DNA from 2 places in the Streptomyces sp. NPDC057249 genome. Region 1 is predicted to be linked to the other one. Evidence: predicted binding sites of a transcription regulator. Region 1 holds the regulator's gene; the other holds the start of a gene.
What was found. The regulator HrcA, encoded in region 1, represses chaperone genes, less so after heat shock. The targets are predictions, from matches to a motif close to TTNGCACTCNGNNNNNCNGAGTGCNAA.
Positions count from the first base shown of each region.

Region 1 (15,275 bases):
GTCGCGGCCAAGGCGCGCGCGGGCGGCGCCGCCAAGTACAAGATCTTCCAGTGGGCGGCCGGCGTCGCCCGCGAGTACGCCAGGGTCTCCCAGGACAACTTCCGGCGCACCGGCAAGGCGTCCGTGCCCTTCGCGCTCGGCAGCAAGCACAAGGTCGCCGACGCACTGGTCTTCGCCAAGATCCGCGAGGCGTTCGGCGGCCGGCTCCGCGCCTGCGTCTCCGGCTCCGCCGCGCTCGCCCCCGACATCGGGCTCTTCTTCTCCGGCGCCGGCATCCACATCCTGGAGGGCTACGGACTCACCGAGTCGAGCGCCGCCTCCTTCGTCAACCCCGGCGAGAGCTACCGCACCGGAACGGTCGGCAAACCGCTGCCCGGCACCGAGGTGCGGATCGCCGACGACGGCGAGATCCTGCTGCGCGGCCCCGGCATCATGCAGGGCTACCAGGGCCTGCCGGACAAGACCGCCGAGGTGCTGGAGGCCGACGGCTGGTTCCACACCGGCGACATCGGCGAGCTCTCGGTGGACGGCTACCTGCGGATCACCGACCGCAAGAAGGACCTGATCAAGACGTCGGGCGGCAAGTACATCGCGCCCGCCGAGGTCGAGGGCCAGTTCAAGGCCGTGTGCCCGTTCGTCTCCAACATCCTGGTGCACGGCGCGGACCGCAACTTCTGCACCGCGCTGATCGCCCTGGACGAGCCCACCATCCTCGGCTGGGCCGCCGAGAACGGCCTGGCGGGCACGTCGTACGCGGACGTCGTGGCCTCCCCGAAGACCGTCGAGCTGATCGACGGCTACGTCAAGCGGCTCAACGAGGGCCTTCAGCGCTGGCAGACCATCAAGAAGTTCCGGCTGCTCCCGCGCGACCTCGACATCGAGCACGGCGAGGTCACGCCCAGCCTCAAGCTGAAGCGGCCGGTCGTGGAGCGCACCTACAAGGACCTGATCGAGGAGATGTACGCGGGTTCCCGCGAGGCCTGACCGGCGCCTGCCGCACCTCCGTACGCCCCCTGAAAGCCCCCCGCGCACTCCGGCGCGGGGGGTCGGCGCGTTCTCGCCGCAACATCGTGACCACCCACTTCGGTAACTCGGCGCGTATGTGAAGGGCCGATCTGTCACTCTGTCCGTGTCGTCAGCGGCGCACCACGGAGAAACAGGCAGAGCGAGAACAGGTCAGGAGCCGCCCTGTGGGGTCCATTCCCATGCAGCGGGACATCGTGCAGCGTCCCGGAACCACCGCAGCCACAGGCGCCCAGCCGGTCGCCCGGACCAGCCTGCCCGGCAACCTCCTCGCGCCCGCCGCGGCCCGGCGGTTCGTCACCGCCGCGCTGGACGAGTGGACCGGGCTCGGGCTGCCCGCCGCGGTCGGGTTCAGCGAGCGGCTGTCCGACGACGCCGCGATGATCGTCAGCGAGCTGGTGACCAACGCCGTCGTGCACGCGGGCACCGCGGTCGAACTGCTCTTCCGGCTGGAGGAGGCCACCGAGGACGAGGAGGCCGCGCTGGTCCTGGAGGTCTCCGACCACCACCCCGGCCGCACCGTCCGAGGGGACCACGCGCACAGCGCCGAGCACATGGGCGAGCCGGCCGACTACGGGCGCGGCCTGGACATCGTCGCCGCCCTCGCCGAGCGGTGGGGCATCACCTACCGCACCGGCACGAAGACCGTCTGGGCCCGGCTCCCCGTCGACGACTGGAACCCGTTCCCCGAGGGACGCGGCGAGACCGGGCTCGACCGCGGGCTGCGCGCCGCCGAACTGCTCGCCCCCAGCGCCCGGCGGACCGCCCGCGACGACGGGGACTGGGCCGGGCGCGGCGCGCTCTCCTTCCTCGCCGAGGCGTCCGACCTGCTGGCCGGGCAGCTGGACGAGGACATCGTGGCGGCCCTCGCCGGACAGTTACTCGTTCCCCGCCTCGCCGACTGGTGCGCGATCTGGCTGGAGCCCGAGAGCGGCGGCCCCGCGGCCGTCCCCCGCCTCGCCAAGGTCTGGCACGTGGACGAGGACCGGATCGGACCGCTGCGCGCCCTGCTGGAGGGCGACCCGCTCCGGCTGCCCGAGCGCGTCGGCACCGGTGCCGTCTCCATGCCGTGGCCCGGCAGCGCGGAGGACGGCGAACCGCCGGACGAGGAGGAGGGCGTCGCGTTCGCCTACCGCATCACGTCCGGCGGCCGCACCCTCGGAGCGGTCCTGCTGGGCCGCGGGTCCACCGACCGCCTGCCCGACGAGCTGACGGCCCTCGTCGAGGACTTCGTACGCCGGGTCGGCCTCGCCGTCGGCGCAGCGCGCGCCTACAGCCGGCAGGCCACCATCAGCCGCATCCTCCAGCGCGGGCTGCTGCCCAGCAAGGTCGCCCGGATACCGGGTGTGGCCAGCTCCCTCGTCTACGAACCGAGCGACGACGGCGTCGTCGGCGGTGACTTCTACGACATCTTCCCGTGCCCCGGCGACCGCTGGTGCTTCGTCCTCGGCGACGTCCAGGGCAGCGGCCCCGAGGCCGCCGTCGTCACCGGCCTGGCCCGCCCCTGGCTGCGGCTGCTGGCCCGCGAGGGCTTCCAGGCCGACGAGGTCCTGGTCCGCCTCAACCGGCTGCTCCTGGACGACGCCATGGAGGCCGCCGAGGCCGCCGCGCTCATGGTCGCCGCCGCCGGCGGCCAGCACTCCGCGGACAACGGCGGGCAGTCCCGCTTCCTGTCCCTGCTCTACGGGGAGCTGGTGCCGCTGCCCGGCGGCGGCGCCCGCTGCACCCTGGCCAGCGCCGGGCACCCGCTGCCGCTGCTGCTGCGCCCGGACGGCACCGTGCGGCCCGCCGCCGAGCCGCAGCTGCTGCTCGGGCTGATGGACGACGCGGTCTACGAGACCCAGAGCTTCGACCTGGCGCCCGGCGACAGCCTGCTCTGCGTCACCGACGGGGTCACGGAGCGGCGCTCGGGCGCCCTGATGTTCGACGACGGCGACGGGCTGGCGAAGGCACTGTCGGGGTGCGCGGGGCTGAGCGCGGAGGAGATCGCGGAGCGCATCAAGCACGCCGTGCACGACTTCGCCGAGCGCCCGCCGGACGACGACCTGGCCCTGCTCGTGCTCCAGGCCGAGTAGGGCCCGGTCCGGGGCATGGCGTCCGGTCGCCGGGCGGCGCGCGACAATGGGCGGTATGCCTTCCGTACTGCCCGATGGTGAACCCGTGCCCGACGACGGGGCGCTGCCCCGCCATGCCCTGGAAGGCGCGGCCGGCCGGCCGCTCGGCTTCTACCTGCACGTGCCGTACTGCGCGACCCGCTGCGGCTACTGCGACTTCAACACCTACACCGCGACCGAGCTGCGCGGCTCCGGCGGTGCCCTGGCCTCCCGCGACAACTACGCGTCCCACCTCGTCGGCGAGGTCCGCCAGGCCCGCAAGGTCCTCGGCGACGACCCCCGCCCGGTCCGCACGGTCTTCGTCGGCGGCGGTACGCCGACCCTGCTGGCCGCCGCCGACCTGGTCCGGATGCTGGCGGCGATCCGGGAGGAGTTCGGGCTCGCCGACGACGCCGAGATCACCACCGAGGCCAACCCGGAGTCCGTGGACCCCGCCTACCTGGCCGAGCTGCGCGAGGGCGGCTTCAACCGGATCTCCTTCGGCATGCAGAGCGCCCGGCAGCACGTCCTGAAGATCCTCGACCGCACCCACACCCCGGGCCGGCCCGAGGCGTGCGTGGCCGAGGCGCGGGCGGCCGGCTTCGAGCACATCAACCTGGACCTGATCTACGGCACCCCCGGCGAGTCCGACGACGACTGGCGCGCGTCCCTGGACGCGGCGATCGGCGCCGGGCCCGACCACGTGTCCGCGTACGCGCTGATCGTCGAGGAGGGCACCGGCCTCGCCCGCCGCATCAAGCGCGGCGAGATCCCGATGACCGACGACGACGCGCACGCCGACCGGTACCTCATCGCGGACGAGGCCATGGCCGCCGCCGGCTACTCCTGGTACGAGGTGTCGAACTGGGCCCGTACGCCCGAGGGCCGCTGCCTGCACAACGAGCTGTACTGGCGGGGCGCCGACTGGTGGGGCGCCGGACCGGGCGCGCACAGCCACGTCGGAGGCGTGCGCTGGTGGAACGTGAAGCACCCGGGGGCGTACGCGCAGGCGCTCGCCGAGGGGCGGTCGCCGGGGGCCGGGCGCGAGATCCTGTCCGCCGAGGACCGCCGCGTCGAGCGCATCCTGCTGGAGCTGCGGCTCGTGGACGGCTGCCCGCTCTCCCTGCTGGCCCCCGCCGGCCTCGCGGCGGCCCGCCGGGCGGTGGCCGACGGACTCCTGGAACCGGCGCCGTTCGAGGACGGGCGGGCCGTACTGACGCTGCGCGGGCGGCTGCTGGCCGACGCCGTGGTGCGCGACCTGGTGGACTGAGCGGGCCGCGCCGCTCGGGGCGTACGCGCATCAAGGCGCACGCCCCCACGCCCGCCGCACTCACTTCAACGGGCACCCCGCCGGTGTCAGCGCCCGCGCCCCCGCCGCCCGGCCGCAGATGATCCGGGCGCGGCTCCGGCCGTCCGGGTAGGTGATCTGCACGACGTCCAGACCGTGGCCCGCCTGGGCCTCGTACGGGATGAAGCCGCGGAAGGTGATCGTCCCCGTGGGCATCTTCCGCAGGTTCACCGCGTACAGGTTCGCCCACGTCTCCGCGGCGCTGTTCGCCGCGTCGCCGTGGCTCGCCGCGTCGTACAGCGCGGCCGTGGCGCTGTACGACATCACCGACTGGCCGCTCGCGAAGAGCGGGTCCTCGTACGCTCGCGACGCCGGCAGCCGGGGACGTACCGCGCCCTCGGGCAGCAGCTTCCCCAGGGCGCGGTACGACTCCTCGTAGAAGCCGTCCGCGCGGCCGCGGCTCATCGGCGCGAGGGTCGTGTGGTAAAGCGTGACGTTCTTCGTGGTGTCCGTGCTCGCGTCCAGCCGCGCCTTGGACAGGTCGTCGCCCGTGAAGACGGTGATGGGGCGGCGCGAGCAGCTGTGGGTGAGCCGGCTCATCAGGTTGGCGACGTCCTCGACCCGGCCCGCGAAGTACAGGGCGTCCGGCGCCGGGTCCGCGGCGCAGATCCGCTGCACCGGCCGGTCCAGGTCGGCGCTGCTGCGGCGGCCGAGGTCGTACTCCACCGGCTCCGACAGCTCGAAGCCCGACTCCTCCAGCATCGCGCCGCCCACCTCCTGCTGCTCCAGCGTGTAGCGGTCCTTGTCGTTGTTGCCGAGCTTGCGGGACAGGACCAGGGCATGCGGCTCGTGCTTGCGCGCCGCCGCCTCGGCCACCTGCTTCGCGACGAGGCCGAGGGCCTTCGCCTGCTCCTGGTCGGTGGCCGCCAGGCCGAAGTAGTTGGAGTAGTCCGTCGCCAGGTAGCCCCCGGAGTTGGTGGTGTCCACCACGGGCAGGCCCGCCTGCTGAAGGAGCGCGGTGGCCTCCGGACTGTCGGTGGTGTCGCGGCCGAGCCCGACCACGCCGACGACCGAGCGGTCCCTTTCGGCCACCTCGATGATCTTCTTCACCGCGGGTATCTGCTGGAGCATGTCCTGCCCGCCGTTGGCGGTCAGCACCCGCAGCTTGACGGAGAAGTCCAGCGTGTTGGTGTGGTGCTGGAAGAGGTAGACGCCGGTCAGCTCCTCCAGGGCCTTGCGGGTGCCCTCCGGGGACGGGGCGGTGAACGGACCCGCGTAGATCAGCGTGACGTACTTGTCGCCCGGCTCGATCGAGGCGTTCTCCTCGGCCACCGCCCGCTCGATCCGGTCGAAGGTGACCCCCGCCCCGGCCCCGTCCAGCTCCAGGTCGTTGCCCTCCGCGAAGCGCACCCGGGTGGTCGTCGCCACGCCGATGCACTCCTTGTCCCCGCCGCCCGGACCGTCCAGCCGCACCGAGTCCGTGTCGACGTCCGTGAGCGGCCCGTGGCAGTAGCGGCCGGCCAGGTGGTTGCTCAGCAGCATCGTCCCCAGCAGCGCGCCGGCCATCAGACACGCGACCGTCGTCCGCGACATCACCCACCACACCCACGTCCTGCGCACCCGCTCCGTGGACAGCTGCGCGTCCGCGTGCTCGTGGGTCAGCTGAGCCGTCGACAAGGGCAGCCGCAGCACCCAGGCGGGCGTGGCCGTGCCCGAGGGCGACTGGCCCACGCTGAGGCGGCCGACCCAGTCCTCGTACCTGGCCCGCGCCGCACCCGTGTGCGCGGGCGGCGGGTCGGGCGGCAGCGGCGGGGTGTGCCGCAGGATCTCGGCCGCCGGCAGGGAGGCCAGGAGCAGCAGCGGATCGACCTCGCTGCGCCGGGAGCGGACGTTGTTGACCGCGTTGATCAGCTGGACGCCGCCGTTGCTCTGGACGGCCCTCGGCAGGAAGACCACCGGCGGCACGGTCCGCTTGCCGCGCCGCCAGTCCGGCGCGTGCGGCCGGTAGTTGTTGCGCAGGTCCTCCAGCAGCGCCTGGACCCGCAGCTCCAGGTGGAACTGGCGGGCCCGCTCGTCGCCCGCCGCCGCGTCGGCCACCTGCCCGGCGACCACCGCCGCCCGCGCCCGGATCACCCGCCACGAACCGCTCGGCGAGAACCGGGACCAGCCGTCCGACGGGTAGCCGGTGCTGGCGGCGGCCAGCGACGAGGTGGTGGCGAACCACTTGCTGGCCCGGCGCAGCCACAGCAGCGGCGGCGCCGACGTCGACACCAGCCGGACCACCGCGAGCCCGAGGACCGCCCCCACGGCCACCAGCGCGGTCGGCAGCCAGCCGATCTCGCCGAGCAGCACACCCAGGACCGCGATGACCACGGCCCCCACGAACGTCTCCGGCCGCACCGACTCGCGGAACGCGGTCCACCAGGTGCCCCGGCCGCGCCGCCGGGCCCGCCAGCGCAGCGCGCTCAGCTCCTCCAGGATGCGCTCGTCGCGCTGGTCGCGGGAGCTGCCCGGGTCCGGGTCCCGCAGCACGGACCCGGTGGCCTGCTCGATGGCGCCGAGCAGCCGGGAACGGGGGAAGGCAAACGGTTTGTACTGCGATCCGCCCCGGGTCTCCCACGGCTTCTCGGTCAGCGTGCGGACCATGTCGAGCGCCGCGTCGTACGGGGTGTCGCCGCGCCCGTCGAGCAGTCTCAGGGGGACGCGGCGCGGCTGGTTGGCCCGGTGGATCTGGCGCACGATCTGCTCGACCCGGGCGTCCACGGCGGCCGGTACGTCGGCGTCGGCGGCCTGGAGGACGACCAGCGGCAGCAGGGGCCGGTTGTCGCGGTAGCGGTCGATGAGCTGCTGCACGAAGTGGAAGACGGCGGAGGCCGCCTCGTTCTCCGCAGTGTCCCGCCAGACCTCGCGTGCCATCGCCCCCGTGCCTTCCCTCGCGAACAGAGCCTGGCCCCACTCAATAACCGATGATGTGTGCGAGGCGCAGGCATTCATCCGGATCGGTGCCGGATCGAGGGGAAGGACGGCCGGACATCAGTCCGGAAGGGTGACGAAATCGATCAATTCCTCTACCCGGCCCAGGAGTTCGGGCTGAAGATCCCGATAGGAGCGGACCGAGGACAGAATGCGCTGCCAGGCCGCTCCGGTGTTCTCCGGCCAGCCGAGCGCCCGGCACACCCCCGTCTTCCAGTCCTGCCCGCGCGGCACCACCGGCCACCCCGCGATCCCCACCGACGCGGGCTTCACGGCCTCCCACACGTCGATGTACGGGTGCCCGACCACCAGCACGTCGCCGTCCGACACCTGGGCCGCGATCCGGGACTCCTTGGAACCGGGCACCAGATGGTCGACCAGCACCCCGAGGCGGGCGTCCGGCGCGGGCGAGAACTCCCGCACGATCGCCGGCAGGTCGTCGATGCCCTCCAGGTACTCCACCACCACGCCCTCGATGCGGAGGTCGTCGCCCCAGACCCGCTCGACCAGCTCCGCGTCGTGCCGGCCCTCCACGTAGATCCGCCCGGCCCGCGCCACCCGCGCCCGCGCCCCGGGCACCGCCACCGAACCGGAAGCCGTACGCGTGGGCCGCACCGGGCCCCCGGCCGACGGGCGCACCAGCGTGACGACCCGCCCCTCCAGCAGGAAGCCGCGCGGTGTCATCGGGAAGACCCGGTGCTTGCCGAACCGGTCCTCCAGGGTCACCGTCGGCCCCTCGGCGGTCTTCTCGCACCGGATGACCGCGCCGCAGAAACCGGTGACCGCCTCCTCCACGACCAGATCGGTCTCGGCGGGCACCTCCGGGGCGGGGGCGGACTTCTTCCACGGCGGGGTCAGATCGGGCTGGTAGCTGCGCATCGCACGACGATAATCGGGGAAGACCTACGACACGCCGAGCCGCCCCGCCAGCGCCTCCCGCTGGGCCCGGACGAACGCGGCGTCCACCACGGCCCCGTGCCCCGGCACGTACCGCGCGTCGTCCCCGCCCAGCTCCAGCAGCCGGTCCAGCGCCGCCGGCCAGCGCGCCGGGCGGGCGTCCGGGCCCGCCTGGGGTTCGCCGGACTCCTCGACCAGGTCGCCGCAGAACACCAGCGCGGGGGCACCCGGGACCAGCACCGCGAGGTCGTGGCCGCTGTGCGCCGCGCCCATGTCCACCAGCACCGCCTCCCGGCCGCCGCCCAGGTCCACCGTCAGCTCCCCGCGCACCTCGTGGCCCGGCGCCACCAGCACATCGACGGAACCGGCCGCGTCCGCCTCGGGCAGCCCCTGGGCCACCGCGTCCGCGTACAGCTCGTCCGCCCCGCGCCGCAGCAGCTCCGCCGTGCCCTCGGAGCCGTACACCCGCGCGCCGGCGAACGCCGCCGTGCCCAGCACATGGTCGAAGTGGGGGTGGCTGAGTGCGATGTGCGTCACCCTCCGGCCGAGCAGCGCCTGCGCCTGGGTGCGCAATTCCACACCCTCGCGCAGTGACGAGCCGGTGTCGCAGAGCAGCACCCCGTCCGGGCCGGCCACCAGCAGGGCCGTCGCGTCCCAGACCGGAAGGCGCCGGCGGCCCGTTCCGTGACCCAGCCGCTCCCATCCGAAGTCTTCCCAAGAGGCATCCATACGGCGACGCTATCGGCAGCGACCTGCGCGATCGGGCGGCACGGCGGCCGGTCGCCCTTGCTAGGGCACCACCCCGTCGCCGTACACTGGCCGGGGATCGCTGGCACTCGTACGCACCGAGTGCCAGGAGGAATCCCGGGAACGGCCCGGGAACACCGACGTGGAGAGCTGGAGGTGTGCGCGCGATGCTCAGCGAACGCAGACTCGAAGTGCTGCGCGCGATCGTCCAGGACTACGTCGGGACCGAGGAGCCCGTCGGCTCCAAGGCGCTCACCGAGCGGCACAAGCTGGGGGTCTCCCCGGCGACCGTCCGCAACGACATGGCGGTGCTGGAGGAGGAGGGCTTCATCGCCCAGCCCCACACCAGCGCCGGGCGCATCCCGACGGACAAGGGCTACCGGCTCTTCGTGGACAAGCTGGCGGGCGTCAAGCCCCTCTCGTCACCGGAGCGCCGCGCCATCCAGAACTTCCTCGACGGCGCGGTCGACCTGGACGACGTCGTGGGCCGTACCGTACGGCTGCTCGCGCAGCTGACCCGGCAGGTCGCCGTCGTGCAGTACCCCTCGCTGACCCGTTCGACGGTGCGGCATGTGGAGCTGCTGTCGCTGGCCCCGGCGCGGCTGATGCTCGTGCTGATCACGGACACCGGCCGGGTCGAACAGCGACTGGTGGACTGCCCGGCGCCGTTCGGCGAGACCTCCCTCGCCGATCTGCGGGCCCGGCTCAACAGCCGGGTGGTGGGGCGCCGGTTCGCGGACGTCCCGCAGCTGGTGCAGGACCTGCCGGAATCCTTCGAGAGCGAGGACCGGGGAACCGTGTCCACCGTCCTCTCGATCCTGCTCGAAACCCTCGTCGAGGAGACGGAGGAGCGGCTGATGATCGGCGGCACCTCCAACCTCACCCGCTTCGGACACGACTTCCCGGTGATGATCCGGCCGGTGCTGGAGGCACTGGAGGAGCAGGTCGTGCTGCTGAAGCTGCTCGGCGAGGCCAAGGACTCGGGCATGACCGTACGCATCGGGCACGAGAACGCCCACGAGGGGCTCAACTCCACGTCCGTCGTCGCGGTCGGCTACGGTTCGGGCGACGAGGCAGTCGCCAAACTCGGCGTGGTCGGACCGACCCGCATGGACTACCCCGGAACGATGGGAGCGGTACGCGCAGTGGCACGTTACGTCGGACAGATCCTGGCGGAGTCGTAAGTGGCCACGGACTATTACGCCGTACTCGGCGTGCGCCGCGACGCTTCCCAGGACGAGATCAAGAAGGCATTCCGGAGGCTCGCCCGCGAGCTGCACCCGGACGTCAACCCCGATCCGAAGACCCAGGAGCGGTTCAAGGAGATCAACGCCGCTTACGAGGTCCTCTCGGACGCGCAGAAGAAGCAGGTCTACGACCTCGGCGGCGATCCGCTCTCGCAGTCCGGCGGCGCCGGCGCGGGCGGCTTCGGCCAGGGCGGCTTCGGCAACTTCTCCGACATCATGGACGCGTTCTTCGGTACGTCGTCGCAGCGCGGGCCCCGCTCGCGCACCCGGCGCGGCCAGGACGCGATGATCCGGCTGGAGATCGACCTCGCCGAGGCGACCTTCGGCACCACCAAGGACATCCAGGTCGACACCGCCGTCGTCTGCACCACGTGCAGCGGCGAGGGCGCGGCCCCCGGCACCTCGGCGCAGACCTGCGACATGTGCCGCGGCCGCGGTGAGGTCTCCCAGGTCACCCGGTCCTTCCTCGGCCAGGTCATGACCTCCCGTCCCTGCCCGCAGTGCCAGGGCTTCGGCACCGTCGTGCCGACCCCGTGCCCGGAGTGCGCCGGCGACGGCCGCATCCGCTCGCGGCGCACGCTGACCGTGAAGATCCCCGCCGGTGTCGACAACGGCACCCGCATCCAGCTCGCGGGCGAGGGCGAGGTCGGCCCCGGCGGCGGCCCGGCCGGCGACCTCTACGTCGAGATCCACGAGCTGCCGCACGCGGTGTTCCAGCGCCGCGGCGACGACCTGCACTGCACGGTCACCATCCCCATGACGGCGGCGGCCCTCGGCACCAAGGTGCCGCTGGAGACGCTGGACGGCCTGGAGGAGGTCGACATCCGGCCGGGCACCCAGTCCGGCCAGTCCGTCCCGCTGCACGGGCGCGGCATCACCCACCTGCGGGGCGGGGGGCGCGGCGACCTCATCGTGCACGTCGAGGTGACCACCCCGATGAAGCTGGACCCCGAGCAGGAACGCCTGCTGCGCGAACTGGCCGAGCTGCGCGGCGAGGAGCGGCCCACCGGCCAGTTCCAGCCGGGCCAGCAGGGCCTGTTCTCCCGCCTGAAGGACGCCTTCAACGGCCGCTGACGGCACCCGCCCGCGCGGTACGGACCCGGGCCCCGGGTCCGTACCGCGCCGCGGCCGGACGGTTCGCGGGGCGGGCATCACGGGACAGGAAGGACATGACACGATGCGGTCATGCCCTCCGCGCTGACCGCTCTCTGCCGGTATCCCCTCGTGCAGGCCCCCATGGCCGGCGGTCCGTCCTGCCCGCAGCTCGCCGCCGCCGTCTCCGAGGCCGGCGCACTCGGCTTCCTGGCCGCCGGCTACAAGACGGTGGACGCCCTGCGCGACGAGGTCCGCCAGGTGCGCGGCCTGACCGGGCAGCCCTTCGGCGTCAACCTCTTCATGCCGCAGTGCGAACCGGCCGACCCCGCCGCGCTGGCGGACTACCGCAGCCGGCTCACGGGCGAGGCCACCGGTTACGAGACCGCGCTCGGCGACCCGGACGTCCCCGGCGACGACGGTTACGAGGACAAGGTCGCCGTCCTCCTCGACGCCCCGGTCCCGGTCGTCTCCTTCACCTTCGGCTGCCCCTCGCGCGACACGCTCGACGCGTTCGCGGCCGCCGGTACGTACACCGTGGTCACGGTCACCTCGCCGGAGGAGGCCCAGGCCGCCGAGTGGGCCGGGGCCGACGCCGTCTGCGCCCAGGGCACCGAGGCGGGCGGCCACCGCTCCACGTTCCACGACGACCCGGCGACCGAGGACGGCGGGACCGGGCTGCTGAGCCTGGTCACCCAGGTCCGCGAGACCGTGCAGATACCGGTCGTCGCCGCCGGCGGCCTGATGCGGGGCGCCCAGATCGCCGCCGTCCTCGCGGCGGGCGCCGACGCCGCCCAGCTCGGCACCGCCTTCCTGGCCTGCCCGGAGTCCGGCGCCCACATCCTGCACAAACAGGCCCTGACCAACCCGCTGTTCGTCCGGACCACCCTCACCAGGGCCTTCTCCGGGCGCCCGGCACGCGGCCTGGTCAACCGCTTCGTGCGTGAGCACGGCCCGTACGCCCCCGCCGCCTACCCCCAGGTCCACCACCTGACCTCCGGGCTGCGCAAGGCCGCCGCCCGCGTCGGGGACGCCCAGGGCATGTCGCTGTGGGCCGGGCAGGGGCACCGGATGGCCCGCGAGCTGCCCGCCGGCCGGCTGGTCCGGCTGCTCGCCGACGAACTGGACGCCGCACGGACGGCAGTGAGCACGAGGAGCACACAGTGACGGCACCCGTCTTCGTCGTCGGACACCTGCCCGACGCCCCCGAGTTCGTCCTCGACGGGCCCGAGGGACGCCACGCCGTGTCCGTGAAGCGGCTGCACACCGGCGAGGAGGTCGTCCTCACGGACGGCCGCGGCCGGTGGGCCCGGGGCGTCGTGCGCGCCGCCGAGGGCAAGGACCGGCTGGTCGTCGGGGACCTGGACCCGGTCCACGAGGAGCCGCGCCCCGCGCTGCGGATCACCGTCGTCCAGGCCCTGCCCAAGGGGGACCGGGGCGAGGTCGCCGTGGAGACGATGACCGAGACCGGCGTCGACGCGGTCGTCCCGTGGCAGGCGGCGCGCTGCATCACCCAGTGGAAGGGCGACCGCGGCCTCAAGTCCCTGGCCAAATGGCGCGCCACGGCCCGCGAGGCCGGCAAGCAGTCGCGCCGGGTGCTCTTCCCGGACGTGGCGGACCTGGCCACCACCAAGCAGGTCGCCGGCCTCCTCGCCGCGGCGGACTTCGCCGCCGTCCTGCACGAGGACCGCGACTACCCGAGCGAACCCCTGGCCACCGTCGCCCTGCCCGAGGAGGGCGAGATCGTGCTGGTCGTCGGCCCCGAGGGCGGGGTGTCCCCGGACGAACTGGCCGCGTTCGCCGCCTCCGGCGCCCGCACCTGCCGCCTCGGCCCCACGGTCCTGCGCACCTCGACGGCGGGCACCGCGGCGACGGCACTGCTCCTGGGACGCACGGGGCGCTGGTCGTGAACCGTCCCCGATGGGGTTCTGACTGCTGTGGGCTGAGCGTGCATGAGTGAGCTGTGGTGCTTGGGAGTGAGTGGTGGGGGTGTGGGGGAATGCAGGTTCTGGGATCGAATGGGTGACCTTGTGGAGGGTTGCTCGTTGTTACGGGTGGTGTGGTGTGCCGGTCGTGGGCGGGGGTGTGGTGGTGGGCGGTGTGCGGGAGTTGGCGGCGTCTTTCGTGGTGGCCGGAGCGTCCGGGGTGGCGGTGCGGGGCCGTCTCAAATGCCTCACCGAACAGGACGAGCGGGTGTTGCGGGCGGTGGGCGCGTATCAGGGTGGGCTGGCGTCGCGTGATCTGAAGGCCCGGTGTGCGGACGGCCTGGGCCACAGCGCTGAGTCGTGGGCTTCGCGTAAGCGTGGGTTGACGGGAGTGTCGTCGTCGCGGATCGCTGGGGCGATCACGAAGGCGTCGCATGATCAGTGGGCGCTGGCCCGGCGCTGCCTGGCCGCCCATATCCGGAGCCTTGAGGCCGGGATCAGCGTGCTCAGGCACCGGTTGTCGCTCCCGGTCGGGGCCAAGGGGACGAAGCGGGCGGCGGGTGGTTACCGGTCCAGGGGTGAGTGGTTTCACAAGTCCCGCCGTCTGAAGACCCTGGAGGACCGGCTGGCGGCTGCTGTCGCGGACTGGCAGGCGGGGCGGGTGGTGCGGGGCGGGAAGCGCCTGTTGAACACCCGCCATCATCTCGCCGAGGCCGGGCTGACGCAGGAGCAGTGGCGTCAGCGGTGGGAGGCGGAACGGTGGTTTCTCGCGGCGGACGGTGAGTCGGGGAAGCGGTATGGGAACGAGACCATCCGCGTCACCCCGGACGGCCGGGTCAGCATCAAACTCCCCGCCCCTTTGGCCCACCTCGCCAACAGCGCACACGGCCGCTACACCCTCACCACCCCGGTCGGGTTCGCGCACCGGGGTGCGGAGTGGGCCGACCGCGTCGAAGGCAACCGTGCTGTCGCCTACCGCATCCACTACGACGCCGGCCGGGACCGCTGGTACCTGACCGCGTCCTGGCAACGACCCGTCGTGCAGACCGTCCCGTTGGAGGCGGCTCGGGCCGGGGGTGTGATCGGGGTGGACACCAACGCCGATCACTTCGCCGCCTACCGCCTCGACGCCCACGGCAACCCGGTCGGCGAACCCCACCGCTTTCCGTACGACCTGTCCGGAACGGCCGCACATCGCGACGCGCAGGTCCGCCACGCCCTCACCCGCCTCCTGCACTGGGCGAAGCAGACCGGTGTCACGGCGATCGCCATCGAGGATCTCGACTTCGGTGCGGAGAAGACGCGGGAGAAGCACGGCCGCCGGAAGCGTTTCCGGCAGCTGATCTCCGGTATGCCCACCGGCAAGCTCAAGGCCCGCCTGGTCTCCATGGCCGCCGAGCACGGTCTCGCGATCATCGCGGTCGACCCGGCCTACACCTCGCGGTGGGGTGCTCAGCACTGGCAGAAGCCACTGACCACCCCGCACCGGAAGATGTCCCGTCACGATGCCGCCGGTATCGCGATCGGGCGACGCGCCCTCGGACACCCGATCCGGCGTCGGACGACACCGCCCCCACACGACCAGAGCGATCGTGCGAGGCATCGGACCGTCCAGGCCGCACCAGGTGCCCCAGGGCGTGAGGGGCCCCGCCCCCGCATTCCCGGACCACGGACACGATCCGTGCCACCGGACGCGGCGAGAACGCGGGCAACCAGGACACCCAAAACCGTTCGGGATGTCCGCAGCGAACAGGAATGGATCCAAGACTCACTCCTGCTCACTGAATAGGAACGGTGGTTGTGCCCGGAAGCGGTCTACCGCGCCGTCACCTGCGGTGGGAAGCTGCCCGTATGGGGACATCAAGGGCAGGGGGCCGTCGCGCGGCCCGTCGTTTTCCGGCCGCGCTCTGCCTCGCCGCGGCCGCCGTCGCCGGGCTCACCGCCTGTGAACCGGGCGACGCCACCGGCGCGTTGAACACCGCGTCCGTCG
Region 1 is NZ_JBHUXS010000015.1:37,560-52,834, forward strand. Features, by position in the region: gene ACFUJY_RS25520 (AMP-dependent synthetase/ligase) at 1-984, shown strand, start outside; gene ACFUJY_RS25525 (SpoIIE family protein phosphatase) at 1,206-3,098, shown strand; gene hemW (radical SAM family heme chaperone HemW) at 3,145-4,386, shown strand; gene ACFUJY_RS25535 (hypothetical protein) at 4,447-7,320, opposite strand; gene ACFUJY_RS25540 (DUF3097 domain-containing protein) at 7,438-8,256, opposite strand; gene ACFUJY_RS25545 (MBL fold metallo-hydrolase) at 8,281-9,003, opposite strand; gene hrcA (heat-inducible transcriptional repressor HrcA) at 9,189-10,205, shown strand; gene dnaJ (molecular chaperone DnaJ) at 10,206-11,342, shown strand; gene ACFUJY_RS25560 (nitronate monooxygenase) at 11,454-12,527, shown strand; gene ACFUJY_RS25565 (16S rRNA (uracil(1498)-N(3))-methyltransferase) at 12,524-13,270, shown strand; gene ACFUJY_RS25570 (IS200/IS605 family accessory protein TnpB-related protein) at 13,452-15,074, shown strand; gene ACFUJY_RS25575 (hypothetical protein) at 15,137-15,275, shown strand, end outside.

Region 2 (15,275 bases), on a different contig from region 1:
CCCCGCACCTCCACGTCCTCCGGCGTGCGCCACGGGCCGGACACGTGGCCCGTCGCACCCGCCGGGGCCTCGGCGGCCGGTCGCAGGACGCGGTTCACGTGGAGGGTGGTGCCGGTGGCGGGCAGGTCCGTGCCCTCCGGGGTGTCCGACGCACGGGGGACCGCGGCGCCGAAGGGGGCGCCCGTGTGGGAGTGCGTGATCGTCGGGTCAGGGGCGTCGCTGACGCTCTGGGCCTGGGGTTCCGCACGGCCGTCCAGCAGGGCGAACAGCTGCGCCACCAGGACCGGGTCGTGGCACCCGTCATACACCCAGCGCTGCCCGAGCACGCCGTGCGTGGTCGTGCCGATGAGGGCGTCCTCCGCGCCTTCGAGCGCGGCGCCCCGGTAGGTGAGCGGCACGAAATACGGCACCGGCTCGGCGCCCGAGGCGTCGGTGACCACCATGAACTCGATGCCCACCTCGCCCTGCGGGTCGTCCAGGCGGAAGCCGCCGGACCTGACGAGGGACGGGCCGGCGGAGCCCGCGTACCAGGGGCGGGTCGGAAGCCAGGTGGCGAGCAGTTCGAGCTTGGTCGGCGACAGGGTGGTGCGGTGGATGACGGCCATGCCGGATGACTCCCGTGGGTCGCGTGAACAGCTGGTTTCCCCGCGCACAGGGGCCGTTGTCGGACCCGCGCGCTACGTTGAGCCTATGACTTCGGGAACCGGCACCACCGTGCGCATCAGGCCGCAGCAATTCCACGAGACCGCCGGCCTGAACGACTGGCGCGTCGTCGGCGAGGGCGCGTGCGCCCACTTCCGCACCGGCGGATCGTTCGCGACCGGTACGCGCTTCGTCCGGGCCATCGGCGAACTGCCGGACCTCGGCGACGACCACCCGGACATCGACGTGCGGCGCGACGGCGTGACCGTACGGCTGATCGCGCTCACCGATGACTACTTCGGGATGACCGGCCGGCATGTCGAGGTGGCCCGGCGGATATCGGAGACGGCCCGCGCCCTCGGCCTCACCGCCGACCCGTCCTTCGTGCAGACCGTGCAGGTCACCGTCGACGCGCTCGACGGCCCCGCCGTGGTCGCGTTCTGGCGCGCCCTGCTCGGCTACGAGCACCGCGCCGGCAGCCCCGAGGACCTGGTCGACCCGCGCCGGCGCGGCGCCCCCTTCTACTTCCAGCGGATGGACGCCCCGCGCCCCCAGCGCAACCGCGTCCACGTCGACGTATGGGTGCCGTACGACCAGGCCGGGGCCCGGATAGCCGCGGCCCTGGCCGCCGGGGGACGGCTGCTGAACGACGCGGACGCCCCGCACAACTGGGTCCTCGCCGACCCCGAGGGCAACGAGGCGTGCGTCGGGGTGGCCGGCCCGCCCGGACCGGCCACCGACTAGGAGCCGCGCCTCACCACGTGGAGGGCGCCGGGGGCGGGACCACCTCCGGGCGGTCGTCGCAGGTGATCGTGTTGGGCAGCAGCCACGGCGCGAGCCAGCCGCCGTCGTTGCCGCCCAGGTCCGTCAGACCGAACTCCGAACCGGTCGACGGGAAGTGGAACGAGCCGCAGTTGTTGACGCCCACCGCGCCCACGTTGCGCGCGTCCACGTTTTCGAAGGTGGCCCCGCCCGCCGCGCGGGCGCTCAGCACGGAGGTGCCGGTGCCGTCGACCCGGACGTCCTTGAAGTGGATGTTCTCGATGACGTACCGGTCCTTCACCGCCCAGTCCGAGACCAGCATGATCGCGTTGTACGTGCTGTCCAGGAAGTCGTTGCCCGTGACCCGGATGTCCGCGCCGTCGATGCTCCGGTCCAGGGCGAAGACCCACAGCGCCCCGAGCCCGATCTTCCAGTTGAGCTCGAACGTGCCCGCGCGGACCGTGGTGTTGCGGGCGACGTCCACCTTCCCGGCGAAGGGCTCGGCGCCGAAGCGGGAGCCGAGGTGCAGAGCGCTGCCCTCGCGGACCGGGTCGGCGACGAGGTTGTCGGAGACGGTGATGTCGCTGCCGCCGTAGATCGCGATGCCGTTGGCGAGGACCGGGGTCTGCACCGTGTTGTGGTCGAAGGTGTTGCGGGCGTTCGTGGTCTTCTCCGCCCACATGGCGAGGCCGTCGTCGCCGGAGTTGCGTACGAAGGTGTTCGTGACGCGCGAATCCGTCACACCGGTGTGGAAGTTGATGGCGTCCGCGATCTGGTCCACGATCACGGTGTCGGAGACCTTCAGGTTCCGCATCGGGCCGTCGAACCACATGCCGACCTTGGTGTGGCTGATGTGCAGGCCCTTGATGGTCGAATCGCTCATCGCGCCGCCGATCGCGTTGACCTGGTCGGTGTCGATGCGCTCACGCACGTCGCCCTCGATGGCGAAGCCGGAGAGATGGACGTTGCGGCTGCCGCCCTCGGCCGCGGACTTCCCGTAGAAGCCGACGCCGGTGTGCGTGGACCCGTCGGCGGCGGGCTCGGCGAGCGCGACCTCACGGCCCTTGATCTTCGTGTACCAGTTGCCCGCGCCGACGATCGTGACGTCGTCCACGAGGATGTGCCGGTCCACCCGGTACGTCCCCGGCGGGATGTACACCTTCAGATGGGCGCGCCGGGCGAACGCGATCGCCTTCTCGATCGCCCCCGCCGCGTCCCGCCGCCCGGTCGGATCGGCCCCGAACGCAAGGACGTTGGCGGCGAACAGCTCGATGTGCGGCAGCCCCACCCGCTCGGAGTCCAGCAGGTCGATCGCCGTCCACGCGGCCCGGCTCCCGGCCGGCACGGTCAGCCGCACGGTGGCGCCCGCGCGGTACGTGCGGCCGAGCAGGAGCCGCTGCTCGTCGTAGAAGTGGCTGGGCCGGAACGGCTTGTCCACGACCGGGGCGGGCGTCGTGTCGGCGGGCACGCAGCCGCACTCGGTGATCCACCAGTCGGGGTGGAGGAGCCCGGCCCCCGGGTCGTTGGAGAACGGGTACTGGTTGTACAGCCAGGAGTACTGCGAGGTCAGCGTCATCGTGGACCGCTTGGAGCCGTTCACCGAGACGTCGAGCGGCGCCGTGATCCCGCCGCCGCCCGGCGCGTCCGGGATGCTGTAGCGCACGGTGATCGCGTCGGCCGCCGCGGGCAGCGTGAACTCCACGTGCTGCCCGGGCGCCAGCTTGACCGCCCGACGCCCCGACGCCTCGGACGGCAGCGTGTACGCGTCCCGGTCCGGCCCGATCACGGTCCCGTCGGTCACCGCGTTCTCGGCCTCCTGCTCCGCGAACGCCACCTTCGCGCCGCGCCCCTGTACCAGCGCGGGATCGAGGGCGGCGCGCGTGACGACCGGGGCCGGAGCGGCGGCGGGCCGGGGCCCGGCGAGCGCGGGCGCCCCGGCCAGCACCCCGAACCCGACGGCGACCGCGGTCACCGAGGCGACCGCGGACGCGTACAGCCCGGCCCGGCGCGGTCTTCGCACCGCCGCCGCGACGGCGGCGTTCTTCCGTGACATCGCATGCCCGTTTCTCTGAGGGAACGACGGGGCTCAACGGCCGTGCGCGCGTGGGGAGGCCGCCACCGTCATGAGTGAAGCGACAGTAGGGCGCGCGTCACCACTCCCACAAGATGCACGCGGGATGTTTCCACTTTCGCATGGAAGAAGTGCGTCGCGATGTCATGTTTTTGCGCAAGCGACGCAACCGCCACCGCGTCGGTCCTACCCGGTCGTCCCCACCGGCAGCGTCAACTCCGAGTCCGCGTGCACCGTCACCCGTACGGGGACGAACTCCGTCGCGTCGATCCGGGGCTCCCCCGTGCCCGGGTTCAGCGCGTAGCGCGGGTGGGGGGCGGGGCCGATCTGCCAGCGGAGGCGGTGGCCGGGTGCGAAGCGGTGGGCGGTGGGGGTCATCGGGACCGTCACGTGGACGCCGAGGCCCTCGCGACGGCCGGGCGGCCCGTCACCCCCGACGCCGTGTTCGACCGCTTCCTCAACCGCCTCGTGGACGGCCTCGACGCGGGCTGAGCCCGTACCCGTACACACGACGACACCGGCCCCCGGGGACGCATCCCCGGGGGCCGGTGTCTCGGTACTGCTGGAACTGCCGATCCGTCAGGGATCAGAAGTCCATGTCACCGCCCGGCATGCCGCCCGGAGCGGCCGCGGCGGCCTTCTCCGGCTTGTCGGCGATGACGGCCTCGGTGGTGAGGAACAGCGCGGCGATCGACGCGGCGTTCTGCAGCGCGGAGCGCGTCACCTTCGCCGGGTCGAGGATGCCCTCGGCGATCATGTCGACGTACTCGCCGGTCGCGGCGTTCAGGCCGTGGCCGACGGCCAGGTTGCGGACCTTCTCCACGACGACGCCACCCTCGAGACCACCGTTGACGGCGATCTGCTTGAGCGGGGCCTCCAGGGCGAGCTTCACGGCGTTGGCGCCGGTCGCCTCGTCACCCTCGAGCTCCAGCTTCTCGAAGACGGCCGAAGCCTGGAGCAGAGCCACGCCACCACCGGCGACGATGCCCTCCTCGACGGCGGCCTTGGCGTTGCGCACCGCGTCCTCGATGCGGTGCTTGCGCTCCTTCAGCTCGACCTCGGTCGCGGCACCGGCCTTGATGACGGCCACGCCGCCGGCCAGCTTCGCCAGGCGCTCCTGGAGCTTCTCGCGGTCGTAGTCCGAGTCGGAGTTCTCGATCTCGGCACGGATCTGGTTGACGCGGCCCTGGACCTGGTCGCTGTCACCGGCGCCGTCGACGATCGTCGTCTCGTCCTTGGTGATGACGACCTTGCGGGCGCGGCCGAGCAGGTCGAGACCGGCGTTCTCCAGCTTGAGGCCGACCTCCTCGGAGATGACGGTGCCGCCCGTGAGGATGGCGATGTCACCGAGCATGGCCTTGCGGCGGTCGCCGAAGCCCGGGGCCTTGACGGCGACGGACTTGAAGGTGCCGCGGATCTTGTTGACGACCAGGGTCGACAGGGCCTCGCCCTCGACGTCCTCGGCGATGATCAGCAGCGGCTTGCCGGACTGCATGACCTTCTCCAGCAGCGGAAGGAGGTCCTTCACGTTGCTGACCTTGGAGTTCACGATCAGGATGTACGGGTCGTCCAGGGACGACTCCATGCGCTCCATGTCGGTGGCGAAGTACGCCGAGATGTAGCCCTTGTCGAAGCGCATACCCTCGGTGAGCTCCAGCTCCAGACCGAAGGTCTGGGACTCCTCGACGGTGATGACGCCTTCCTTGCCGACCTTGTCCATGGCCTCGGCGATGAGCTCGCCGATCTGGGTGTCGGCGGCGGAGATGGAGGCGGTCGAAGCGATCTGCTCCTTGGTCTCCACGTCCTTGGCCTGCTCCAGGAGGGCGGCGGAGACGGCCTCGACGGCCTTCTCGATGCCCCGCTTGAGAGCCATCGGGTTCGCACCCGCGGCCACGTTGCGCAGGCCCTCGCGGACGAGCGCCTGGGCGAGAACGGTGGCGGTGGTCGTACCGTCGCCGGCGACGTCGTCCGTCTTCTTGGCGACCTCCTTGACCAGCTCCGCACCGATCTTCTCGTACGGGTCCTCCAGCTCGATCTCCTTGGCGATGGACACACCATCGTTGGTGATCGTGGGGGCGCCCCACTTCTTCTCGAGGACGACGTTGCGACCCTTGGGGCCAAGGGTGACCTTGACGGCGTCGGCGAGCTGGTTCATGCCGCGCTCGAGACCGCGCCGGGCCTCCTCGTCGAACGCGATGATCTTGGCCATGTGAAGTGGTCCTCCCGGACAGGGGTGGATTGCTCCGGACCGAGTGGCGCCCGCGACGGACGGCCTGCGTGCCCTGCGGTTCCTTCCCCGCCTGGCCTGCGGGCCTCACCGGCCCGGTCCAAATTCTGTCACTCTCACCTGGAGAGTGCTAAGCCCAATGATTAGCACTCGACCCCCGAGAGTGCAAGCGCCTTCGGCCGGAGTGTGGACATCCCCGGACCGCCCCGGGCACGCGACCGGCACGCCACGGGCACGTACGAAGGGCCCGTACCCCTAGGTACGGACCCTTCGTACGTGCGTGGCGTCGCGGCCGACGTGCCGTGCCGCGCTTCAGCCGACGGCGAGCTTGACCATGTCCGCCTGCGGCCCCTTCTGGCCCTGCGAGATTTCGAACTCGACCCGCTGACCTTCTTCGAGGGTGCGGTACCCGTCCATCTGGATCGCGCTGTAGTGGACGAATACATCCGCACCACCGTCGACCGCGATGAAGCCGTACCCCTTCTCCGCGTTGAACCACTTGACGGTGCCCTGAGCCATGCCTAACTCCCCTGTAACGTGTGTGCGCCGAAGCGCGTCGACCGCGGCTGAATGTATCTGCCCAACTGCCCTGTGCAACAGGTCAATCGGACGACAATTCTGTGCAGCGCCGATCGCCCGAATATGAGGAATTCATGGGTTTGCGGGGCAAGTCGGGCCCGACAAAGGTGACTTAAGGCGCATGAGGCGCAGGCACATTGGCTGCTTCTGATCGTGGCGCGGCGCATTTTCATATGCGGGGCGCACGGGCAGCGAAGGGGACTTCCCACACTCTACCCCGCTCAACCATGCAGAATTGCCCCCTCCGCTTCTCTCGCGGAGGGGGCAACTGGGGTGACGCCGAGGAGTCGTTGACTCAGCAGCCGCCGGCCACGGCGGGGATGATCGAGACGCCGGCACCGTCCGGGGTGGCCGCGTCCAGGCCGCCCTCGAAGCGCACGTCGTCGTCGTTGACGTACACGTTGACGAAGCGGCGCAGCTTGCCCTGGTCGTCCAGCACGCGGGCGGCGATGCCCGGGTGGTCCTTCTCCAGCGAGGCGATGACCTCGGAGAGGGTCGCGCCCTCGGCCGGAACCTCGGCCTGGCCGCCGGTGTAGGTGCGGAGGATGGTGGGAATGCGGACCTTGACGCTCATGGCGGTGCCTTCCTGGAGTCTCGGGTGGTCAGCTGGTGGCGAGTCCGGCGGCGCGGAAGGCGTCCAGGCTCGGGCGGATCGTGGCGGTCGCCTGCGAGGTGTCGGCCACCGCGTCCAGCGTCTTGAGGCCGTCACCCGTGTTCAGGACGACGGTGGTGAGCGCCGGGTCGAGCAGGCCGGCGTCGATCAGCTTCTTGGTCACGCCGACGGTCACCCCGCCCGCCGTCTCGGCGAAGATGCCCTCGGTGCGGGCCAGCAGCTTGATCGCGTCCACGACCTGCTCGTCGTTCACGTCCTCGACGGCGCCACCGGTGCGGCGGGCGATGTCCAGGACGTACGGGCCGTCGGCCGGGTTGCCGATCGCGAGGGACTTGGCGATCGTGTTCGGCTTCTGCGGGCGGACCACGTCGTGACCGGCCTTGAAGGCGGTCGAGACCGGGGAGCAGCCCTCGGCCTGGGCGCCGAAGATCTTGTACGGCTTGTCCTCGACCAGGCCGAGCTTGATCAGCTCCTGGAGGCCCTTGTCGATCTTCGTGAGCTGCGAGCCGGACGCGATCGGGATGACGATCTGGTCGGGCAGCCGCCAGCCGAGCTGCTCGCAGATCTCGTACGCGAGCGTCTTGGAGCCCTCGCCGTAGTACGGACGCAGGTTGACGTTGACGAACCCCCAGCCCTCGCCCAGCGGGTCGCCGATGAGCTCGGAGCAGAAGCGGTTGACGTCGTCGTAGTTGCCCTCGATGCCGACCAGCTCGCCGCCGTACACCGCGGCCATGACGACCTTGCCCTGCTCCAGGTCGTGCGGGATGAACACGCAGGAGCGCAGGCCCGCCCGGGACGCGGCGGCGCCGACCGCGCCGGCCAGGTTGCCGGTCGAGGAGCAGGAGAGCGTGGTGAAGCCGAAGGCGCGGGCGGCCTCGACGGCGATGGCGACGACGCGGTCCTTGAAGGAGTGCGTCGGGTTGCCCGAGTCGTCCTTCACGTACAGGCCGCCGGTCACACCCAGCTCGCGGGCGAGGTTGTCGGCCTTGACGAGCTTGGTGAAGCCGGGGTTGAGGTTGGGCTTGTCGGCCACGTCGGCGGGCACCGGCAGCAGCGGCGCGTAGCGCCAGATGTTGTTCGGACCGGCCTCGATGCGCTTCTTCAGCTCGTCGGGGGAGCCGCTCGGCAGGTCGTACGCCACTTCGAGCGGCCCGAAACAGGACGCGCAGGCGAAAATGGGACCCAGTGCGAACCGTTCACCGCACTCGCGGCAGGAAAGAGCCGCGGCGGGACCCAGGTCCACGGAAGATTCGGTGTTCGCTGCGACAGTCTCAACAGCCATGATGGCGAGGCCCTTTCTCCTCATCTTCCTCACGACGCGTTTCGCCGCGAGACGGAATTGGCACCTTCCCCACCTGACCTCGCGGTCGGCAGGAGGGTTGCCGGGACTTCAACGGGCCGTTCCCTCTGTCCCTCTGGATGAGCGCTGTGGCGACGGATCTTGGATGATCCGCGCATTTGTCGGCGGACCGACCCCGGCATGCGATGGCCGTCCGCGTTGTTCAAGACTGTAACCGAAGGACCGGACGGGTGAGATAGCCGTCCGTACCGCGAGATGGATCACATACAGGGAGTATCGACCGTGCTCGAAGAGGTCGAACGCTGGCTGACCAGGCGTTCCTGGTCGGCCGCCGACCACCCGCCGGCGAGCGTGCGGACCGCCGCGAACGGTACGGGCGTCAGCGTCGTTCTACCGGCCCTCAACGAAGCCGCGACCGTCGGGGACATCGTCGCGACGATCCGGCGGGAGCTGATGGAGCGCGTTCCGCTGGTGGACGAGCTGGTCGTGATCGACTCGGGCTCCACGGACGCCACCGCCGAGGTCGCCCGCCGCGCGGGCGCCCGGGTCGTCCACCGCGACGCGATCCTCCCCCGCCTCCCCGCCGCCCCCGGCAAGGGCGAGGTGCTGTGGCGGTCGCTCCTGGTGACCAGCGGCGACATCCTGTGCTTCGTCGACGCGGACCTGAAGGACTTCTCGGCCGACTTCGTCTCCGGCATCGTCGGCCCGCTGCTCGCCGACCCCGAGGTGCAGTTCGTCAAGGCGATGTACGACCGGCCGCTCGGCGAGCTGCCCGGCCAGGGCGGTCGCGTCACCGAGCTGGTGGCCCGCCCCCTGCTGAACCTGCACTGGCCGCTCCTCGCCGGCTTCGTCCAGCCGCTGGGCGGCGAGTACGCCGTCCGCCGCTCGCTCCTGGAGCGGCTGCCGTTCCCGGTCGGTTACGGGGTCGAGCTCGGCCTGCTCGTGGACGCGCTGCACACCGTGGGCCTCGACGCCCTCGCCCAGGTGGACGTCGGCGTCCGCGTCCACCGCCACCAGGACGGCCAGGCGCTCGGCCGGATGGCCGCCGCGATCTACCGCACCGCGCAGGTGCGGCTCTCCCGGGGCCATCTGGTGCGGCCCTCGCTGACCCAGTTCGAACGGGGCCCGGACGGATTCGTTCCGCGCACCTACCCGGTGGACACGCAGGAGAGGCCGCCGATGTGCGAGATAGAGGAGTACCTGGCACGCCGCGCGGCGTGATCACGACTTCACTCCGTCCGACTTCGTACGTTTGGGCGGATCGGGTTCGGGCTAGATTCCGGCCATGGTCTCCGAGCACGCCCCCCAGCCCGCTGCCCAGGTCCTCGTCGCGTCCAACCGCGGCCCCGTCTCGTACGCCCTGGGCGACGACGGCACCCTCGAAGCGAAACGGGGCGGGGGCGGACTCGTCTCCGGCCTCAGCGCCGTCGACGACAAGATGTGGGTCTGCGCCGCCCTCGGCGACGGCGACCGCGAGGCGGTGCGCCGGGGGGTCGGCGAGCCGGGCGTCCGGATGCTCGACATCGACGCCGGGGTACACGCCGACGCGTACAACGGCATCGCCAACTCCGTGCTGTGGTTCGTCCACCACATGCTGTACCAGACGCCCGTCGAGCCCGTCTTCGACGCGGAGTTCCGCAGGCAGTGGGCGTCCTTCGAGACGTACAACCGCGCCTTCGCCGAGGCGCTGGCCGAGGAGGCGGGCGAGGGCGCGGCCGTCCTCGTGCAGGACTACCACCTCTCGCTGGTCCCCGGCATGCTCCGCGAGCTCCGCCCCGACCTGCGGATCGGCCACTTCTCGCACACCCCGTGGGCGCCCGTCGACTACTTCCGGCTGCTGCCCGACGACATCGCCGAACAGCTGCTGCGCGGCATCCTCGGCGCCGACCGCGCCGCCTTCCTGACCCGCCGCTGGGCGGACGCCTTCATCGGCTGCTGCACGGAGATCCTGGGCGGCACCGGCCGGACCCGCGTCGGCGTCCACGGCCTGGGCGCCGACGCCGGATTCCTGCGGTGCCGGTCGCACGAGGCGGACGTGGACGAGCGGATGGCGGCCCTGCGCGAGCAGATCGGACCCGACCGGAAGACCATCGTCCGGGTCGACCGCACGGAGCTGTCCAAGAACATCGTCCGGGGCCTCCACGCCTACCGCACCCTGCTGGACGAACACCCCGAGTGGCGCGAACGCGTCGTGCACGTCGCCTTCGCCTACCCCTCGCGCCAGGACCTCGCGGTCTACCGGGAGTACACCGCCGAGGTCCAGCGGGTCGCCGACGCGATCAACAAGACGTACGGCACGGACGCCTGGACCCCGGTCGTCCTGCACGTGAAGGACGACTTCGCCCGCTCGCTCGCCGCGTACCGGCTGGCCGACGTCGCCCTCGTCAACCCGATCCGCGACGGCATGAACCTGGTCGCCAAGGAGGTCCCCGTCGTCTCCGAAGAGGGCTGCGCACTGGTCCTGTCGCGGGAGGCCGGCGCGTACGAGGAGCTGGGCGAGCACGCCTTCACGGTCAACCCGTACGACGTCTCCGCCACGGCGGACGCGCTGCACGAGGCGCTGACGCTCCCGGACGACGTGCGGGCCGCCCGCACGGAGCGGCTGGCCGAGGCGGCCACCGCGCTGCCGCCGCAGCAGTGGTTCCTGGACCAGCTGGAGGCCCTGCGGCGCGGTTAGGGCCTGTCCTCAGGCGAGGCGGCCGGCGAGGTCCCGCAGGTACTCCACGACCGCGCCCGGCCCGGGCAGGGCCAGGTCGGCGCGCTCGGCGAGCTCCGGCACCTCGCCGCTCCCGCTGCAGACCAGCAGCCCGGGCACGGGGTTCGCCTCGTCCGTGCGCAGCCTCTCCACCGCGGCGTACGCGGCGAGGTCGCCCAGGTCGTCGCCCGCGTACAGCACGGACGCGGCGTCGATCTCGCGCACGTACTCGGTGAGCGCGACGCCCTTGTCCATGCCCGGCGGGCGCAGTTCCAGGACCAGCCGCCCCGGTTCGACGATCAGCCCGTGCCGCGCGGCCAGCTCGCCGAGGGGCCCGCGCAGCGCGTCGAACGCGGCCTGCGGGTCGGCGGCGCGCCGGGTGTGCACGGCGAGGGCGCGGCCCTTGTCCTCGGTCCAGGTCTCCTCCTGGAGGCCGGACCCGGCCAGCACGCCGGGGAGCCCGGCGCGCACGGCGTCCACCCCGGGGTGCGGGGCGGGGGCGTGCACGGTCCCGGTCACGGCGTCCCAGCGCTCGGCGCCGTAGTGGCCGAGCACGACGAGGTGGTCGAGCCCGGCGACGCCGGCGACCCCGGCGTACCGCACGGCGACGTCGGCGGGGCGCCCGGTGATCACGGCCACGGACGCGACCTTCGGCGCGAGGGCGGCGAGCGCCTCGACGGCTCCGGGGTGCGCCCGCGCCTGCTCCGGGTCCGGCACGATGTCCGCCAGCGTCCCGTCGAAGTCGAGCGCCACGAGGGCCTCGGCCGGGCGGGCGAGGATGGCGTCGAGCCCGGTGCGGCCCGCGGCTGTCTGTGGAGGGGTGCCCATACGGTGAGCGTATCGCCGGGCACCGCCGATGCGGGGGCGCTGCCCCCGTACCCCCGCTGCTCAATCGCCGCAGGGGCTTGGTTTCGGGGCTCTGCCCCGGACCCCGCGCCTCAAGCGCCGGCGGGGCTGGATTTGGCCGCGGTGGTGCCGAAACCTACCCGCAGGCATGCAGCGACCGAGGCAAACCAAGCCCCTGCGGCGATTGAGCAGCGGGGTCCGGGGCGGCGCCCCGGTTTCGGGAAGGGGCGGGGTGGGGAACTGGCCCGCCGCAGGCGCGGCGCAGACGTACGCGCCCGCGCCCGCTACCGCCTCCCCCGCCGAGCCTCCCGTACGCGCCGGAGGCGGTTCACCGTCACCGGGTCCTCCTCCAGCGCCCGCCGGTCGTCCAGCAACGCGTTCAGCAGCTGGTAATACCGCGTCGGCGACAGCCCGAGCCGCTCTCGGATCGCCCGCTCCTTCGCCCCGGCCCCCGCCCACGACTGCCGTTCCACCGCCAGCACCGCGCGATCGCGGTCGGACAGCGGCGCGGACTCGGCAGGGCCGTTCGGGGGGTGGGCGGTCATATCAGCCAATATATGGCGCGTCCCGCCCCCGCGGAACGCGGAACCTACTCCGCCGCCTCCGCCTGCACCGCATCCCGCGATATCCGCGCCAGCACACTCTCCGGGTTCGCCCCCGGCTGCACCGCCTTGCCGATGTTCTCCTTGATCGACTCGCTCGCCGCCGCCCAGGACGTCTTACCGAACGGGTAGAACTCCGACTCCGGCAGCGCCGCCAGGAACTGGTGCAGCGGCTTGTACTTGGCGTCGTCCTCCATCGCGGCGGACGCGCTGCCCGTGACCGGCAGCAGGTCGTACATGTCGGCGAACTCGATCACGTTCTTGTCGGTGAACAGGTAGTCGAAGAACTTGCCGATCTCGACGCGGTGATCGTTCTGCTTGAAGCCCATGATCCAGTCGGCGACGCCCATCGACCCCTCGGTGGGGCCCTGCTCGCCGGGCAGCGGGACCATGCCGACCTGGACGCCCTGCTGCTGCGCCTCCTCCATCAGCGTGGGGTGGCCGTTGAGCATGCCGACCTTCCCCTTCGAGAACTCCTCGAACGCCTTCGCGCGGTTCAGCTTGCCGGGGGCGACCGGTCCGACGAGGCCCTTGTCGACGAGGTTCGACTGAAGCCACTCGAACGTCTTGATGTTCTCCTCGGAGGCGATGTTGTACGAGCCGACCTCGTCGGTGTAGCCGCCGCCTCCGCTGAGCATCCACATCAGGGTCTCGGCCTGGGACTCCTCCGGGCCGAGCGGCAGCGCGAAGGGGTAGGACACCCCGCGCTGCTTGAGCGCGGTGGCGTCCGAGGCGATGTCGCTCCAGGTCTTGGGGGCGTCGAGACCGGCCTGCGAGAAGAGCTTCTTGTTGTAGAAGAGCAGCCGGGTGGAGGCGACGAACGGCAGCCCGTACTGGATGCGGTTGACCTTCCCCGCACTGGTCAGCTTCGGCAGGAAGTTGGCCTGGGTCGGAATGCTCAGCATCTCGTCGGCGGAGTAGAGCTTCCCGGCCTTCGCGTAGTCCGCGTACGCGCCGATCTGGGCGATGTCGGGGGCCTTGCCGTCCTTGACCATCTCGGCGACCTCGCGGTCGATGTCCGTCCAGGGCAGGACGGTCACGTCGACCTTGATGCCGGGGTGGGACGCCTCGAAGCTGCGGGCGATGCCGTCCCAGTACTTGTCGGACTTGTTCGCCTCGCTCGTGCCGTAGTCGGCCGCGACGATCTTCAGCGTCACATCGCCGGAGCCGCCGTCCGCGCCGCAGCCCGACAGCGTCGCCGTCATCCCCAGTACGGCGACAGCCGCCGTCAGTCCCAAGTAACGCCGCTGCACAGCTCAGTCCATCCTCGTCGATCGCACGGCCCGCGGCTACCGCATCGGTACGGGGCACTCCGGGTGAGCTGCGATTTTCCCCGCCACCGGCGTAGAGGTCTACACCACGGAGGTATCGCTTCCACAACGCAGCAGCATTGCACGGTGCCTGCGGCGACTGCTAAGTAGGTCTCGATGGACGGGCCTTAATGGTCCAGACCTTTAATCGACGGTTCGTCAGATCGCGTACGGGTCCGTCCCGTCACGTCCTCCCCGTCACGTCCGACCGATCCGCCCAGCCCGAGGAGCCGCTCCGCATGTCGCGTACCGCATCTGAGATTGCCACCCAGCCCAGCTGCTGGCGGCGTGCCGCGCAGGCGGGCGCGGAGTTCGAGGGGCTGCCGAAGCCGGGCGAGCGCGTCGCCGTCACGGGCTGCGGCACCTCGTGGTTCATGGCCATCGCGTACGCGGCCCTGCGGGAGGCCGCGGGGCAGGGCGAGACCGACGCGTACGCCTCCTCGGAATTCCCGGTGGACCGGCCGTACGACCGGGTGGTCGCGATCACCCGCTCCGGTACGACGAGCGAGGTGCTGACGCTCCTGCGCGCGCTGCGCGGGAGGACCGCGGCCGTCGCGCTGACCGGCGACCCGAAGACGCCCGTCATGGAGGCCGCCGACGCGGTCGCGGTGCTGGACTGGGCGGATGAGGAGTCAGTGGTCCAGACCCGGTTCGCGACGACCGCGCTCGCCTTCCTGCGGGCGGGCCTGGAGGCGGCCGGTCCGCTTCCGGCCGGCGTGAAGACGGTCGCCGAGGCGGCGGTCGACGCGGAGCTGGCGGTGACCGAGCCGCTGGACGAGGCGGTGGTCGCGGCCGAGCAGTGGACGTTCCTGGGGCGCGGCTGGACCTACGGGCTCGCCCAGGAGGCCGGGCTGAAGATGCGCGAGGCGGCCGGCGCCTGGACCGAGGCGTACCCGGCGATGGAGTACCGCCACGGCCCGATCGCGATCACCGGCCCGAACCGGGTGGCCTGGGTCTTCGGCGCGCTGCCCGAAGGGCTGGCCGGCGAGGTCGCGGCGGTCGGCGGGACGCTCGTCGCCCACGGCACGGCGGACCCGATGGCCGACCTGGTCCGCGCACAGCGGCTCGCGGTGGCCCTGGCCGAGTCGAAGGGGTACGACCCCGACCACCCCCGCAACCTCTCACGCAGCGTGATCCTGCCGGAGTAGGCCCTCCGCCGGCCCGGGATCGGGCCCGGGATCGGGCAGGCGCCGCACCCTTCCCGGGCGGCCTTCTCGACAAACCGGGCCCTTCCCCGTAACCGGTACCGGGATTTTGTATGGATGCGCAACAAACAGCACTAGTGGACTAGACCTTTTGGGTCGCTCGGGCGAAACTGTTCCACGTGAAACACGTCATCGCCCTCGATGTGGGCGGCACCGGAATGAAGGCCGCACTGGTCGGGGCCGACGGCGCCCTGCTCCACGAGGCACGGCGCGCCACCGGCAGGGAGCGCGGTCCCGACGCCGTCGTGGAGTCGATCCTCACCTTCGCCGCCGACCTGCGCGCGTACGGCGAGGAGCACTTCGGCGAGAGCGCCGTCGCGGCCGGTGTGGCCGTGCCCGGCATCGTCGACGCGGAGAAGGGGATCGCCGTCTACGCGGCGAACCTGGGCTGGCGCGACGTGCCCATGCGCCGGCTGCTCGGCG
Region 2 is NZ_JBHUXS010000005.1:10,453-25,727, reverse strand. Features, by position in the region: gene ACFUJY_RS10865 (1,4-alpha-glucan branching protein) at 1-605, opposite strand, end outside; gene ACFUJY_RS10860 (VOC family protein) at 691-1,386, shown strand; gene ACFUJY_RS10855 (glycosyl hydrolase family 28-related protein) at 1,397-3,457, opposite strand; gene ACFUJY_RS10850 (hypothetical protein) at 3,662-3,853, opposite strand; partial or broken gene ACFUJY_RS10845 (TetR/AcrR family transcriptional regulator) at 3,872-3,967, shown strand; gene groL (chaperonin GroEL) at 4,062-5,684, opposite strand; gene ACFUJY_RS10835 (cold-shock protein) at 6,015-6,221, opposite strand; gene ACFUJY_RS10830 (MoaD/ThiS family protein) at 6,577-6,855, opposite strand; gene thrC (threonine synthase) at 6,884-8,176, opposite strand; SAM riboswitch class I at 8,194-8,320, opposite strand; gene ACFUJY_RS10820 (glucosyl-3-phosphoglycerate synthase) at 8,477-9,415, shown strand; gene ACFUJY_RS10815 (trehalose-6-phosphate synthase) at 9,480-10,871, shown strand; gene otsB (trehalose-phosphatase) at 10,881-11,717, opposite strand; gene ACFUJY_RS10805 (DUF3263 domain-containing protein) at 12,020-12,280, opposite strand; gene ACFUJY_RS10800 (ABC transporter substrate-binding protein) at 12,325-13,542, opposite strand; gene ACFUJY_RS10795 (SIS domain-containing protein) at 13,887-14,795, shown strand; gene ACFUJY_RS10790 (ROK family protein) at 15,011-15,275, shown strand, end outside.
Region 2: the regulator HrcA is predicted to act here: its motif matches at 5,846-5,872, upstream of groL (chaperonin GroEL).